2 regions of the Listeria tempestatis genome follow, and region 1 is predicted to be linked to the other one. Evidence: a T-box and tRNA genes for the amino acid it is inferred to sense, from the RefSeq annotation. Region 1 holds a T-box; the other holds one or more tRNA genes.
What was found. The T-box of region 1 lies ahead of R8923_RS02015 (valine--tRNA ligase). A T-box ahead of a tRNA ligase gene usually reads a tRNA of that ligase, here a tRNA-Val.

Region 1 (8,190 bases):
GAGCTACCTCATGGCGCGATTATTGGAACAAGTAGCTTACGACGTGCTTCCATGTTAAAACGCTATCGCGCAGATTTTCAAATCAAGTTTATACGTGGCAATATCGATACTCGCTTAAAAAAGCTGCATACAGAAGACTTCGACGCGATTCTCCTAGCAGAAGCAGGTTTAGCGCGCATGGGTTGGCTTTCTGATGAAACGCTAAAACGCCAAACTCTTGATGTTGAAACTTGTTTACCCGCAGTTGGACAAGGCGCCTTGGCAATTGAATGCCGAAACAATGATGAGGAACTAAAAACGATGCTAAGCGCCATTCATAATGCAGAAACGGCATTTTGTGTTCAAGCTGAACGTACCTTCTTAAAAACATTGAATGGTGGCTGTGAAATCCCAATTGCTGGTTTCGCTCAAAAAGAGGCACATGGACTTTCCTTCACAGGCTTTGTTGGGAGTGCTGACGGAAGGACGCAATTAAAAGTTCAAAAAAGTGGTGATGTTCCAGAAACAATTGGCACAGAAGCGGCGAACATACTTTTAGAACAGGGCGCAAAAGAGCTAATTGACGAGCTGCGTTCGCTATGAAAACGGTCATTTTAACACGTGAAGCAGCAAAAAATCTGGAAGCGATTCGAAAGATAGAAACAAATGCGATTCGTGCCATTTCGATACCATTAATTGAAACGCGTCCACTCCGTATAGAAGAAAATATAATTCTTGATGATTATGATTGGCTGTTTTTTACAAGTCAAAATGCTGTTTATTATTTTTTTGACCACTTTAAAATTTGGCCAAAATCACTCAAAATTGCTGTAATTGGAACACAAACGGCGTTAGCTTTAGAAAAATTTGGTTTAGTTGCTGATTTTATTCCAAACAAGTTTGAAACGGATGTTTTTATTTTTGAGTGGCTTCAATTTATAAGTGGAAATCCGGCGGTGCTTTTTCCGCAAAGTTTGAAAGGGCGAAGCGTTATCCCCGTTTTATTACAAAAAAGAGGGGTTTCAGTGAGGCGGATTTTTTTATATGACACGGTTATGCCTGAAGCAGCGCCTACACAGCTGCGTGCCGCAATGGAAAGTGAGAGCAATTTTTACATGACTTTCGCAAGCCCATCTGCATGGAAAAATTTCAAAAAGATTTTTAAGAAAAACGCTGTTCAAAAGGCTTTTAAAATTGCTTCGATTGGTCCTGTTACAAGCGAAGCCATCGAACGAGATGGTTTCAAAGTAGATGTCCAACCAGCAACTTATACAATGGATAGCTTAATAAAGGAGATAGAAGATGATAAATTTTGATCGACATCGCAAACTAAGATCGTCTGTTGCAATGCGTGATTTAGTTCGTGAAAACAACTTAACAATGAACGATTTTATATATCCGCTTTTTATTAAAGAAGAAGGCGATGAGGTAACCGAAGTAGCCTCTATGCCTGGTGTATTTCAATACCCTCTTTCTGCGTTAAAGCAAGAGATAGAAAGTGTTGTTTCGTGTGGTATCCAAGCTGTCATTTTATTCGGCATTCCTTCTGAAAAAGATGCAATTGGAACAGGTGCCTTTCATTCACATGGCATCATCCAAAAAGCAACACAACTTATTAAAGAAGCTTTTCCAAATCTTCTTGTCATCGCCGATACTTGCCTTTGTGAATTTACAGATCATGGGCATTGCGGTCTTGTTCAAGGTGAGCGGGTTTTAAACGATGAATCTCTCGAAATTCTTGTTCAAACAGCCGTCAGCCAAGCACGTGCAGGTGCTGATATTATTGCGCCATCTAATATGATGGACGGCTTTGTCCAAGCCATTCGCAGTGGTCTCGATGAAGCTGGCTTTGAAAATATTCCCATCATGTCGTATGCCGTGAAATACGCTTCGGCCTTTTATGGTCCGTTCCGCGACGCTGCAGATGGTGCACCACAATTTGGCGACCGAAAAACCTATCAGATGGACCCCGCAAATCGTCATGAAGCCTTTTTAGAAGCCAAAAGTGATGAAAAAGAAGGGGCAGACTTTATTATCGTTAAACCTGCTTTATCCTATTTAGATATTGTTCGTGATATCCGGAATGAGACGCATCTTCCTGTTGTTGCATACAATGTAAGCGGAGAATATGCCATGGTGAAAGCCGCTAGCCAAAATAATTGGATTGATGAAGAAAAAATCGTGATGGAGATGCTACTCAGTATGAAACGTGCGGGAGCCGATTTGATTATCACGTATTTTGCTAAAGACGTTGCTACATATTTAAACAAACTGGAGGGATAAGATTGGATTTTTCAAACTCGAAAAAAGCTTTTACTGAAGCCTTAAAGCTAATGCCGGGTGGTGTCAACAGCCCTGTTCGGGCATTTAAATCAGTCGACGCAACACCCGTTTTTATGGACCACGGAACAGGCGCCTATTTAACTGATATTGATGGTAACAATTATATCGATTATGTTTTATCATGGGGACCACTCATATTAGGACATGCAAATCCAAATGTGGTCGCAGCTTTAACAAAGACAATCCAAAAAGGTACAAGTTTTGGGACTCCAACAGAAATCGAAAATGAATTAGCCAAACTTGTAATCGAACGTGTGCCATCAATTGATATTGTACGCATGGTTTCTTCAGGAACAGAAGCAACGATGAGCGCTATTCGCCTAGCAAGAGGCTACACAAAACGCGATAAGATTTTAAAATTCGAGGGTAGCTACCACGGTCATGGTGATTCTCTTTTGATTAAAGCAGGGTCTGGAGTTGCGACGCTCGGTTTACCAGACTCCCCCGGTGTCACAAGCAAGCTCGCCGAAGACACGATTACCGTTCCGTATAACGATTTAGAAAGTGCGCGCCTAGCTTTTAGTCATTACGGTGAACAAATTGCGTGCGTTATTGTAGAACCTGTTGCTGGAAATATGGGTGTTGTTCCACCCATCGCCGGTTTTTTAGAAGGACTCCGCGATTTGACTACAAAATTTGGTAGCTTGCTAATTTTTGATGAAGTCATGACTGGATTTCGTGTTGATTATTATTCTGCTCAAGGCTATTACGTTGTAACGCCAGATTTAACATGTCTTGGTAAGGTAATTGGCGGTGGCATGCCAGTTGGCGCTTACGGCGGGAAACGTGAAATCATGGAACAAATTGCTCCAGCAGGACCTATTTATCAAGCTGGCACATTGAGTGGCAATCCATTAGCAATGACAGCTGGCTATGAAACAATTTCTCAATTAACCCCGCATCATTACGATCAGTTTCGCAGTTTAATTAAACGAATGGAAGAAGGGCTGACAAGTATTTCGGCTAAATATGATGTACCCCTTTCAATTAACAAAGCTGGTTCTATGTTCGGCTTTTTCTTTACAGATAAAAAAGTGACGAATTTCGATGAGGCAAAAACAAGTGATTTAAATTTCTTTAGCGCTTATTACCGTGAAATGTTGAACCAAGGCATTTTCCTGCCACCATCTCAATTTGAAGGTATTTTCATTTCAACAGCCCACACTGAAAAAGAAATCGATAAAACACTTGAGGCTTTCGAACAAACATGTAAAATACTGAAAGCTAATTGACGAAATAGCCTCATTTTGGTAAACTACATGTATATTCTATATGGCTAAAAAGCTTGGAAGAGGAAGAGTAAATTATTTTCGTTTTTTAGAGAGAAAGTGGTTGGTGAAAACTTTCATACGAAATAATTGAAGGTAGCCTTGGAGCTGCTTTTCTGAACTAAAGTAGGAAAAGCCGGTGAAACTCATCGTTAAATGAATGAAGTGCTCAATTTTTTTGAGTAAAAAGGTGGTACCGCGATTCCAAACTCTTTTCGTCCTTTTATAAGGATGAAAAGAGTTTTTTATTTGACAAAATAGGAGGTTTTAAGATGGAAAACCAAAATGAAATTGAGATGCCAACAAAATATGAACCTAATAAAGTGGAAGCAGGTAAATATAGTTGGTGGCTTGAAAATGATTTTTTCAAAGCAGAGGGAAATTTAGAAAAAGAGCCGTATAGTGTTGTTATTCCGCCACCAAACGTGACTGGAAAACTGCATCTAGGACATGCATGGGACACCACTTTACAAGATATTATTACTCGGATGAAAAGGATGCAAGGTTTTGATACATTATATTTACCTGGTATGGATCACGCAGGGATTGCAACTCAAGCAAAAGTGGAAGCTAAATTAAAAGAATCGAATATAAGTCGTCATGACATTGGTCGTGAGAAATTTCTTGAAAAATCTTGGGAATGGAAAGAAGAATACGCTTCTTTTATTCGTGAACAATGGGAAAAGTTAGGTTTAGGACTAGATTACTCGAGAGAACGCTTCACACTAGATGAAGGTCTTTCTGATGCTGTGAAAAAAGTCTTTGTTTCTTTGTATAAAAAGGGCTTAATTTACCGAGGACAGTATATTATTAATTGGGATCCAGTTGCTAAAACAGCTCTTTCTGATATTGAAGTTATCCATAAGGAAGTGGAAGGAAACTTCTATCATTTAAAATATCCTTTATCTGATGGCTCTGGTTATTTAGAAGTAGCTACTACTCGTCCAGAAACTATTCCTGGTGATACAGCAGTTGCAGTACATCCAAAGGACGAACGCTATGCACATTTAATTGGAAAAACTATTTTACTCCCCATCTTAAATCGAGAAATCCCAATTGTTGCAGATGAGTATGTAGAACGCGACTTTGGTTCTGGCGCCGTTAAAATCACACCGGCTCATGATCCAAATGATTTTGAAGTAGGGAACCGTCATGATTTACCACGAATTATTATTATGAACGAAGACGGTACAATGAATGAAGCTTCTGGCAAATATAATGGCATGGATCGTTTTGAGGCACGTAAGGCAATTATTCAAGATTTCAAAGCGCTTAATCTGTTTATCAAACAAGAACCTCACATGCATGCAGTAGGGCATTCAGAGCGTACTGATGCTGTTGTAGAGCCATATCTATCCATGCAATGGTTTGTTAAAATGGAACCTCTAGCGAAAGCTGCGCTTGCAATACAATTAGAGGAAGACTCAAAAGTTAATTTCGTACCAAATCGCTTTGAAAAAACGTATACGACTTGGATGGAGAACATTCATGATTGGTGCGTATCTAGACAATTATGGTGGGGGCATCGTATTCCTGCTTGGTATCACAAGCAAACTGGCGAAATCTATGTTGGAGAAGAAGCGCCAGAAAGCGTATCTGATTGGGAACAAGATGAAGATGTATTAGATACTTGGTTTAGTTCCGCACTTTGGCCTTTTTCAACAATGGGATGGCCAGACACTGATGCACCTGACTATAAACATTTCTTCCCGAATCATACATTAGTAACAGGGTATGATATTATTTATTTCTGGGTATCACGCATGATCTTCCAGTCTGTGGAATTCACTGGGAAGCGCCCATTTAAAGATACACTCATTCATGGTCTTGTGCGTGATGCAGAGGGACGTAAGATGTCTAAATCTCTTGGCAACGGTGTAGATCCAATTGATGTAATTGATAAATACGGTGCTGACTCACTTCGCTACACTTTATCAACAGGAACTTCGCCAGGACAAGATTTAAAATTTAGTTTTGAGAAGGTCGAAGCATCTTGGAACTTTATAAATAAAATTTGGAACGCTTCAAGATTTGCGCTAATTAACATGGATGGATTAAAATATGATGAAATTGATTTATCCAACATTGTAGAAGTAAGTGATAAATGGATTTTAACTCGTTTGAATGAAACAATTGAAACCGTTACTGTACTTTCTGAAAAATACGAGTTTGGTGAAGTAGGGCGGACTTTATATAATTTCATTTGGGATGAATTTTGTGATTGGTATATCGAAATTGCGAAAATCTCTTTATACGGCGAAGACATGCAAGCAAAGAAAACAACTCGTTCTGTTCTTGCGTTTGTTTTGGATAACACAATGCGGCTGCTTCACCCGTTTATGCCATTTGTGACAGAGGAGATTTGGCAAAATTTACCACATGTAGGAAAATCTATTACAATTGCCACTTGGCCAAAAGTAAATGAAAAGCAAATTGATCGTGAATCATCCGAAGCAATGAAAACTTTAGTTGACATCATTCGAGCAGTGCGTAATATCCGCGCTGAAGTTAATACACCTTTAAGCAAACAAATTAAAATAGAACTTAAACCAGCTAATCATAAATTTAAAGCTATTTTAGAAGAAAATATATCTTATCTTGAACGCTTCTGTAATCCTGAAACATTGACTATTTCCTTTGACTTGAAACCATCTGACTCTGCGATGACTGCAGTTATTTCTGGTGTAGAAATCTACTTACCACTCGATGGTTTAATTAACATTGAAGAAGAAATCACCCGCCTAGAGAAAGAACTTCTGAAGTGGAATCAAGAAGTAGCACGTGTTCAAGGCAAGTTGTCAAATGAACGCTTTATTTCAAAAGCTCCAGAAAAAGTTGTTGCTGAAGAAAGAGCAAAAGAACAAGATTATTTAACTAAAAAAGCTTCTGTTGAAGAACGTATTGCAAATTTGAAGAAAAACTAAGCTAAACGGCAGTCTTACCGAATAGGATAGGGCTGCTTTTTTAAGGGAGTTGATATATTTGGAGTTCACTTCATATGACAAAGCTTTAGACTGGATTCATGGCACATTACGTCTAGGAATTAAACCCGGACTTTCTCGAATGGAAAAGATGTTAGACATGCTTGGTCATCCAGAAAAAGAGACAAAGTGGATTCATGTCGCTGGAACTAATGGCAAAGGTTCAACATTAACATTTCTCCGTTCGGTTCTTGAAGCAGAAGGATATCGAATTGGGACGTTTACTTCCCCGTATATCGAACGTTTTAATGAACGTATTTCTGTCAACAATGAACCTATTTCAGATGATATGATTTTAAAGTTGGCTAATCGCGTAGCTCCTTTAGCTTCAGAACTTGCTAAAACTGATCTTGGACCTCCATCAGAGTTTGAAATTATTACAACGATGATGTTTCTCTATTTCGCTGACTATGATCAAATTGACTTTGGCATCATTGAAGTTGGTTTAGGAGGTCGTCTCGATTCGACAAACGTACTTACGCCACTTATCTCTGTCATAACAACAATTGGACTCGACCATATGGAATTTTTAGGCAATTCGCTTGAAGAAATCGCATTTGAAAAAGGCGGTATTATCAAACAAAGCGTTCCAGTGATATCAGGTGTGACCCAACCAAACGTCATTGATGTACTACAGAAATTGGCAGATAAAGAAAATGCTCCTTTTTATTATTATGGTAAAGATTTTAATTCCAAAAATATTGCAAAAAACGCTTTTACTTTTTATACGGAAAAACTAGAACTTCCAGATCTTGTAATTGGATTAAAAGGGCACCACCAAATTCAAAATGCTTCTGTTGCCATTCAAACTTTGCTTATTCTAAAAGAAGAAAAACTCATATCTTTAAATAAAAATTCCATTTATCAAGGTTTAGAAGAAGCATTTTGGGCGGGAAGGCTTGAGACAATTCAGGGAATGCCTGATTTCGTCTTAGACGGTGCACATAATCCAGAAGGAATCCAGGCACTTATGAATCATCTAAAAGGCGAAGAACATGTAGAACTTTTAATTAGTATTTTAAGTGATAAAGATTATGGAAGCATGATTCAATCCTTAAAAAAACTTCAACAGATACGCCTTCATCTTACAACTTTTGATTTTCCAAGGTCTTTTTCTAAAGAAGATGTAAGAAGAATTTCAAAAGAATATGGAATAAATGCAGTTCCAAACTGGAAAGAATTTATATCTGAAAAACAAGCAACAAAATCGACTTCTACAGTTTACATTTCTGGTTCACTTTATTTCATTTCAGAAGTTCGAAAGTTTTTATTAAATAAAAACTAAACAAGCTATTCTCCTCCGAAACGGGGGAGTTTTTTTAATATAGATTATCAAAAAATAAAAAGCAAATGTTGAAAATGATTCTTCTTAAAAAAGTCTCTTTAAAAATAATCTTTTTAGCTAAGCAATTCTGATAATTTCAGATAAAAAGTACTTCTAAAATGGATTTTTACCCATATGACTTTTATAAAAAATACTGTTAAAATCTAGAAAAAATGGAGGTCCTGATAAATTGAGCTATATACTTGTTTTCATTTACAGTTCGGTCTTTGGTTCTTTTTTACACGTCTGCGCACAAAATATACCACAAAAGAAACCTTTTTTATTCCGTCTTTCT
Region 2 (8,190 bases), on a different contig from region 1:
ACCGCCATTTAAATCCACCCGCTTTCTCGTAAAGATAATGACCACAAAGATAATAACAAAGAGAATCACGGAAATGGCCGCCGCTTTTCCTAAATCATTGAAGGCAAATGCCGTTTTATACAAGTACACCCCTAAAATATTCACTTTATTCGTTAGAAGATATACATCGGTAAACATATAGAACATCCAAATGGCACGGAGTGTTACAACTGTTGCTAAAACTGGCATTATTGCTGGTAAGGTAACAATTTTAAACTTTTGCCAGAAATTTGCTCCGTCCATATCCGCCGCTTCATAAAGTGAATTATCAATCGTTTGTAAAATAGCAAGAAACGAAATAAAAGCGTACGGAAAATAGCGCCAAATCGCGAATAGCACGACTAGAAAGAAACTCGAAACGGGATTGTCAAACCAGAGCGGTGCCGAATCAAAAATGTGCAGTAAATCAACTGTAAAATAATTGACAATACCATATCCATTGTTGAACATGTATTTCCATGCAAAAATGAGTGAAATCGACGGCGTCACGTATGACAAAATGATGAGTGACCGAGCTGTTTTTCTAAATTTAAACTCACGATTGAAGAAAATTGCAACAGCAAGGCCGAGTACCGTACTTCCTGCCACAACTAAAACCGTATAGCCTACTGTTAGACCTAGTGATTTATAAAACTCTGGGTCCTTTAAAATATCCAAATAATTGGTCAAACCGATAAATGTTGACTTCAAATTCGGATTTAGCGGCATATCAAGAAAACTAATATGAATGTTTGAAAGCATCGGATAAAGCACGAGCGCTGCAAGCAAAACAAAACTTGGCGCAAGTAAAATCATCGCGAGCTTAAAGTCGGATCGTTTATAAATTTTTGTCTTCATAATTCCCTCCTACCGAATAAACGGTTTACGCTTATTCTTGAAGCAGAACGGCACTCTTGGTCAAAATTTCAACCAAAAGAGTGCCCTCCTTTTTTACTTCCCTGATGCATCTGATTCTGCTTTAGCTTGCGCCTCTTTTAAATCTTTCGATGGATCGCCACCGCCAACGGTTACATTGTTTACCATTTGAGCGATGATTCCTGAGCTTGTAATATCTCCCATCTTCGTGAAGTTTTTGCCGTCAACAAGTCCGAAAACTTGAATTTCGTCAAACGAAGCCGCAATTTCATTCGAAAGGTCACCAAATGCTTGAACCACTTCATTATTCTTATACGCATCTTCTTCTAAAACTGCCTTATTAACCGGTTGCGCACCGCCCGGGGACATTAGAACCCAAGATGCCATATTTTTTGGTTTTGATAAGAATTCAACAAACGTACTTGCTGCTTCTTTTTGTGCCTCATCAAGTCCCGCCGAGATCGTCAAACCAGAAACGGTCCCGTAAACAGCTTTTTCTTTTTGTTCTGGAATTGCAAAACCGATGTTCTTTGCATCGCCATCTTCAAACACAGCGGGCAGAATATAAGTTGAGTAAATCGCCATTGGCGCCGTTTTATTCATAAAAGCATCTTTAATTTCTGTAACATCGTTCGAGCCTGGCATCGTGTACTTCGAAAGTTCTTTGTAGTACGAGAGTGCCTCATTCATTGGCTTCGTATCAATAGTAATATCGCCATCAGTATTTAAAACATTAGCTTTATTTGAAAGGGCAAACTGAGAGAAGGCTTGCTCACTCATTGTGCTTTCTGCTGTTGGCATTGCAATTCCGTACTTTTTGTTTTTAGCATCTGTAAAATGTTCAGCAATTTTTAAAACATCATCCCAGCTTTTTGGTTCTTCAAAACCAGCATCACTTAGCGCCTTTTTATCGTACCAAATACCTTGTACCCAGCCACTAATTGGTGCAGCAATATAACTTTTACCGTCTTCGGAGCGAACTAAATTGCGCGCACCCTCGTAGTAATTGTCTTCTCCAACTGTTTCCATCACATTTTTAACGGCATCTTGATCAATTAATTTATCTTTATCCATTACTTTTGCAAAATCTTGACTCACTTCCATAACAGCTGGAAGTTTCCCAGAACGTGCGAGCGTCACAACTTTTGTGTTATATGCATCTTCCTCAACTGGAATTTGCTTCACTTTAATGTTCTTATGTTCTTTTTCAAAATCAGCAATTAACTTGTTGATGACATCTAAACGGTCCTTCTCTACCGAAGAATGCATAAATTCAATTGTAACTTTTTCATCACTCGCTTTAGACCCACCTCCGCAGGCTGTAAGTAATGCACCGAAAACTAATACCACAATAAGTAAAACTAAGCTTTTTCTTTTCATAATTTTTCCTCCTTATTTGGTTTCAACCAGTAAAATGCATATGGTTCTAATTCTAAGGTACCGCTCCCATGGTATGATTGACCCGAAATAATATCGGTGTAACTACCTTCTTCTAAATGAAAATGTACCGTTTTATTTGCTAAATTATGAACTACTATCATTTCATCCGTTTTGTTCACACGTTTTAAAGCAAATAATTCCTCTCCACCGTCTAAAACTTCCATCGCAACATCTGGGTGGAATAAAGATTCATTTTTACGTAGCGCAACGAGTTTTGTTAATGCATCATAAGTTTTATGACGCAAACTTTCAGAATCCTCAAGGTGAGACGTAATTTCATCGTACTCATATTTTTTACGGTTAATCGAACGGTTATGTTTTGTTTTCTTCACACCATCGTAATCATTCCGACTACCAAGCACGCTTTGCACATAAATTGCTGGCACGCCTGGAATTGTAAGCAAAATACTATGCGCCACTAAAAAGCGTTTCAAACGCAAATCGTCCGCATCACTTGCATGATTTAGCGCATCCATATACGTCACATTTACCTCATATGGACTTTTTGATCCATCTGGATTTTCTTTATATGAAACAAGCGCACCCTCATCTTCAAGTAATTTCACAAGCCCCAAAATCTCCTCTTCCGGAACAATACCGCGAATCGGATTTAAACCAATCCCATCATGTGAAGCAAGAAAATTAAAGTACGTCGTTTGTTTAAACGGCGTTTTTAGCTCGCTTGCCCACGCCGAAAGCACCGACGCCTTCCCGCTTTTAACCGCATGGAGCACCAGTGGCGGTAGCGGAAATTGATAAACCATTTGGGCTTCATCATTATTTCCAAAATAACTAATGTTATCACGATGAGGCACGTTTGTTTCTGTAATTAGCACCGTACCAGGTTTTGCCGTATCCGCAATCAAACGGAATAATTTAATGATTTCATGCGTCTTCGGTAAATGAATGGAAGTCGTACCAGGCTCTTTCCACATGAAACCAACCGCATCAAGACGCACATAAGACGCACCTTCCTCCAAGTAAGACAGCAAAACGTCCACCATTTTATATAGCACTTCAGGATTTTCAAAGTTCAAATCAATTTGGTCATCACTAAATGTGGTCCAAATATTCACTTTAGACCCATCTTTTTTCAAAAAAGGTGTTAAAAGTGGAGTTGCTCTCGGCCGAGTCACCTGACTTAAATCTGTATCCGCTGGTAAATCAACAAAGAACGCCTCATACTCCGGATTTCCCGCCAAATACTCCTTAAACCAATTGCTTTCCCGAGAAATATGGTTACAAACAAAGTCGAACATAAGTCGCGTTTCGTCAGCAAGCGCCTGAATTTCCCGCCATTCTCCAAGTTCAGGATTCACCTTTTTATAATCAATAACCGAAAAACCATCATCTGAAGAATAAGGATAAAATGGCAAAATATGCACCAGTTCAAACGAATTTTTCAAATATTTATCAAAAAACGTTTTAAATGTCGAAAGCTTCGCCTCACTCTCCTTGAAAATTTGATCCCCATATGTAATTAAAACAACATCCTTTTCATCCCACTCCGCCTTACTATGAAGCGCTTTCTTTTTCGTTTCTAAAACGCGTGCTTCAATTCTATCCGCAAGCTCTGGGACAACATCAGCATCATAAATTCGCGCTAAAACTTCTTGTAATTCTTTCATGATTACCTCCTTTTTGTGGTACCGCTCCCATAAATTGAATTATAAAATAGAAAGCGCTTTCTGTCAATTCATTTTTGAAATTTTTTACGAAAAGCATTGATATATAATAGTTTGCTTTGCTATGTTGGACAATTCCATTAAAATTGAGTAAGATACATTTAGATGCTTTTTTCATAAAACCGATACCATAAAAAGAAAGGAAGATGGAATTGGCTGCCACGATATACGATATTGCCAAACATGCCGGTGTATCGAAATCAACGGTTTCACGTGTACTCAATAAACAAACGAATATTTCCGAAGAATCGCGTAAAAAAGTGCTTCGTGCCATAAAAGAATTAGATTATCAGCCGAGCAAACTCGCACGTGCACTGACTTCCTCAGGTTTTGACGCAATCATGGTCATTTCAAATCGTTCTACAAAAACAACTTCAGGAAATCCATATTTTTCAGAAATTATTCATTCGATTTCGGTAGAAGCAGAACGGGAAAATTTTGATTTAATTTTGCAAACAGCTAAAAATAGTGACGACGAGCTCCAAAAATGCCTTGCAAAAATCCAAGAAAAGATGATAAAAGGCATTATCATGCTCAGCTCTCCTGCAGATGAAACTTTTTTTGATAAAATCGATGCGTATAATATCCCAATTGTTGTTACTGGAAAAGTTGAAGGCGCTTACCGAAATATTTACTCCGTTGATACTGACAATTTTGGCGACAGCTACGCGCTAACTAAATTTCTTATTCAAAACGGGCATAAAAAAATTGCCTGTATTCATGCCCCTCTCGACTACCATGTTTCCGTTGATCGCCTAGCGGGCTTTAGAAATTGCCTGTTCGACCATCAACTAGATATTCGTACAAGCTGGATTATTGATAGTGGCTACCAAATTGAAGATAGCTATAAAGCCGCCGTGCAATTAATGTCTGGTGACGATAAACCAACCGCCGTTTTTGCAACCGATGATATTAAAGTCATGAGTATTTATAAAATGGCCGCCGACCACGGTTACAAAATTCCAGAAGATTTATCCGTCATCGGCTACAATGATAAAGTTGCGTCAACTTTTTTGTCCCCCCCACTAACATCCATTGATATTCCTATCAATCGTCTGGGACAAAGTGCAACCAAACTTCTCTTTCAAATTTTAAAAGGAGAACAAAACATTCCAAAAGAAACCATCATTTCCACCAATATGATTGTAAGAGACTCCATTAAAAAAATTTAACATCCACTGAACAAAGTTTTTGCTTTGTTCTTTTTATTTTTTTAGTACCTTGCATTGAACAGTAGTTAGTGTTATACTATACTTGAGTAGTGAATAATAATCAGTACTAAAAAAATAATATAGTGCAGAATGGAGGACTTTTAATGGAAGTCAATCCGCAGTTTAAGAAAGGCGTTTTAGAACTTTGTTGTCTCTATTTGATTCGTTCTAAGGACAGATATGGCTACGAGCTCGCACAGCAAGTTTCTATCTATATTGAAGTCGCAGAAGGCGCCATTTATCCAGTATTAAGACGACTTGTAAAAGATGAATATTGCACCACCTATTTAAAGGAGTCTACTGAGGGACCCTCACGAAAATATTATCAATTAACATTAAAGGGTGAAATTTACTTGAATGAATTAATTTTTGAATGGAGCAATTTTACAGAAAGCGTTACAAAATTAATGGAAAAGGAGGGAGTACGTGGTGAATAAAGAACTTTTTTTAACCGAACTAGAAGAGCGCCTAGCCTCGCTTAATCCTGCAGATCGAAAAGAGTTGCTCGAAGACTACCGCGAGCACTTTAGAAGCGGCGAAGCAGAAGGCAAAAGTGAAGAAGAAATCGTACTAAGCCTCGGCACACCTAAATCAATCGCTGAGGACATCTTCACACAGCGCGAAGAATTACTTCAAGACCCTATGACTCCGCCAGAAACATACTATGTTCCAAGAAGACCGACCACAAAAGAACGAACACCAGGCTTAAGAGTCATTTTACTCATTGGACTTATCTTCCTAGATCTACTTCTTTTAATTCCAATCGGCTTTGCGCTTTGGAGTTTGGTTATTTCACTTTGGGTTTTAGTTGGGACACTCGTTTTGACACCCGTCTTATTACTCATCTCCCTCATGTTTGGTCAAACACTTGAAATGTACCAAGGTTTTGCAAGTGTTGCAATGACTGGGCTTGGATTGATGTTACTACCCGTCATTCTTTGGTTTACAAATTTAATTAAAAAACTGACGATTCTAGTCATTTCGTGGCACACTTACACGCTGAAAGGAGGACGTTAAAATGAAAAATAGAAAATGGACTTGGCGTGTCTTCTTTGCCGGCTTAGCATTACTCATCATCGGCGGAATTGGTTTTGCCTTCACATTTAAAAGCGGCAACATGGTCGAAAGAGGCGAAGCTTATAATAAAACGTTCACATTAGCAGATACCGAAATTGAGAATATTACGCTTAATACAACACACGATAGCGCCATTACCTTTAAGGAAAGTCAAAACGGCAAAAACTATGTTGAGGTTTCAGGTCACTATACAAAAAGTGAAATTAATCAAATTAAAACAGCCAAGGTACAAAATGACGGCACAACACTTAACCTTGAAATTAAAAACAAAGAGCCGTTTGTTGATTTCATGCGGATAAATCTTTCCGGCAAACAAGAAATTACAATTTATTTAAACAAAGAAAAAGCACTTAATGAACTTGTTGTTCAAGGAAATTCATCGGATACAATTGTTTCAGATGGAAACGCACAAACAATTAAAACGAGTGCTTCCTCTGGTGAAATTCAAGTTAACCGCACAAACGCTGATAAAATCAGCGTATATAATGAATCTGGCGACGTCCACTTGGCCGACCTCACTGGCAACACGAATGTAGTAGCCTCTTCTGGTGAAATTGAAGCTGTTCGAATTGATGGAGATTTGGCAGTTGAAACGACTTCAGGCGATATTGATGTAGAAAATATGACGAGCGGTGAAATTAAACTTGTAAGCAATTCAGGTGAAATTTCCGCTGATGACCTTAGCGCTAAACAAATTACACTTGAAACAGATTCTGGGGATATTGAAGGAAGTCTATTAGATGGAAAAGTTCATTCAAGCACCTCTTCTGGTACAATTGAACTTGACGGACTTGCCGCAAGCACTTCAGCTAAATCAAGTTCTGGCGATATTGAAATGACGTTCAACCAGGAACCAAAATCAGTTCATGTAACGTCCAATTCGGGCGAAGTTAATGTGACTTTACCGACAGGAACTAAGGCAATTTATAATGTAAGTTCTAAGTCCGGAGATGTTAAAATGCCAAACAACTCTAAAAATGCTTCGACTGAAATAAATGCGAATACTTCTTCTGGTGACATTAAAATAAGCAATTAAATTTAGAAAGCCAACACTTTGTTTTAAACAAAATAAAGGTGTTGGCTTTTATGTTATTGACTTCTTCTATTAAAATCCGTATTATTATTTTATACGGTCCTGTAGCTCAGTTGGGAGAGTATCACCTTGACATGGTGGGGGTCGCTGGTTCGAGACCAGTCGGGACCATTTTTAAGTCCATTTTCTAACACGGAAAATGGGCTTTTATAATTACCTCCCCCTCTTTTAAGTGCTATGCTAAAAAAATAATGATTGTTTCACGTGAAACATTAAGGACGGGTTATTATGGAAATGAAAACATCAATTCATACTTTTTTTCTTTTAGTAGGTTTAAATCGCTTAGAGAAAGAAAAGTTTTTAGAGAAAACTATTTTGCCACAGTTGATTTTGTGTGAGGATACGCCTCCTAAATTTGTGCATTTGGAACAAAACGCGGCTAATTTTGACCAAAAGTTGTTAGAAGCGATTCAATATCCAGCAAATACAGAGTATGTTTTTATTAGCACACCGCACTTGGCGGATGAATTTTTAGATTATTTGAAGCGACATGCACTGAAGAATCAATATTCCATCGAGATTTTTAATTTTGGAGATTCAAAATCATCATTTCACCATTTCAGTGACGCAAAGATTCATCATGTGAATTATGACAAGAATATAATGATTTCAAGCAATTATGCAGCATATGAGTCCTGTCAGCTGCCCAAAAATAAAACGTATCATATCATTGGGGATACGCATGAATGTGTTTCGGAATTAAAAATTATGCTTGAAGATTTTGGATTTCAGTTTGATACATTTGGTAAAGCTATAGCTTTACCGCCCGATGATCAGGCGTTTGTTTTTC

Region 2: it encodes a tRNA-Val, which carries the amino acid that the T-box ahead of R8923_RS02015 (valine--tRNA ligase) is inferred to sense. The anticodon was not compared.

The regions. Positions count from the first base shown of each region.
Region 1 covers NZ_CAUYTK010000001.1:368,223-376,412, reverse strand. The annotation lists gene hemC (hydroxymethylbilane synthase) at 1-582, shown strand, start outside; gene R8923_RS02030 (uroporphyrinogen-III synthase) at 579-1,295, shown strand; gene hemB (porphobilinogen synthase) at 1,282-2,262, shown strand; gene hemL (glutamate-1-semialdehyde 2,1-aminomutase) at 2,265-3,554, shown strand; T-box leader at 3,600-3,816, shown strand; gene R8923_RS02015 (valine--tRNA ligase) at 3,863-6,514, shown strand; gene R8923_RS02010 (bifunctional folylpolyglutamate synthase/dihydrofolate synthase) at 6,573-7,856, shown strand; gene R8923_RS02005 (prepilin peptidase) at 8,086-8,190, shown strand, end outside.
Region 2 covers NZ_CAUYTK010000006.1:63,830-72,019, forward strand. The annotation lists gene R8923_RS09145 (carbohydrate ABC transporter permease) at 1-8, opposite strand, end outside; gene R8923_RS09150 (carbohydrate ABC transporter permease) at 1-876, opposite strand, end outside; gene R8923_RS09155 (ABC transporter substrate-binding protein) at 970-2,274, opposite strand; gene R8923_RS09160 (alpha-amylase family glycosyl hydrolase) at 2,271-3,962, opposite strand; gene R8923_RS09165 (LacI family DNA-binding transcriptional regulator) at 4,172-5,191, shown strand; gene R8923_RS09170 (PadR family transcriptional regulator) at 5,335-5,667, shown strand; gene R8923_RS09175 (HAAS signaling domain-containing protein) at 5,660-6,247, shown strand; gene R8923_RS09180 (DUF4097 family beta strand repeat-containing protein) at 6,249-7,343, shown strand; tRNA gene R8923_RS09185 (tRNA-Val) at 7,439-7,511, shown strand; gene R8923_RS09190 (metallophosphoesterase) at 7,629-8,190, shown strand, end outside.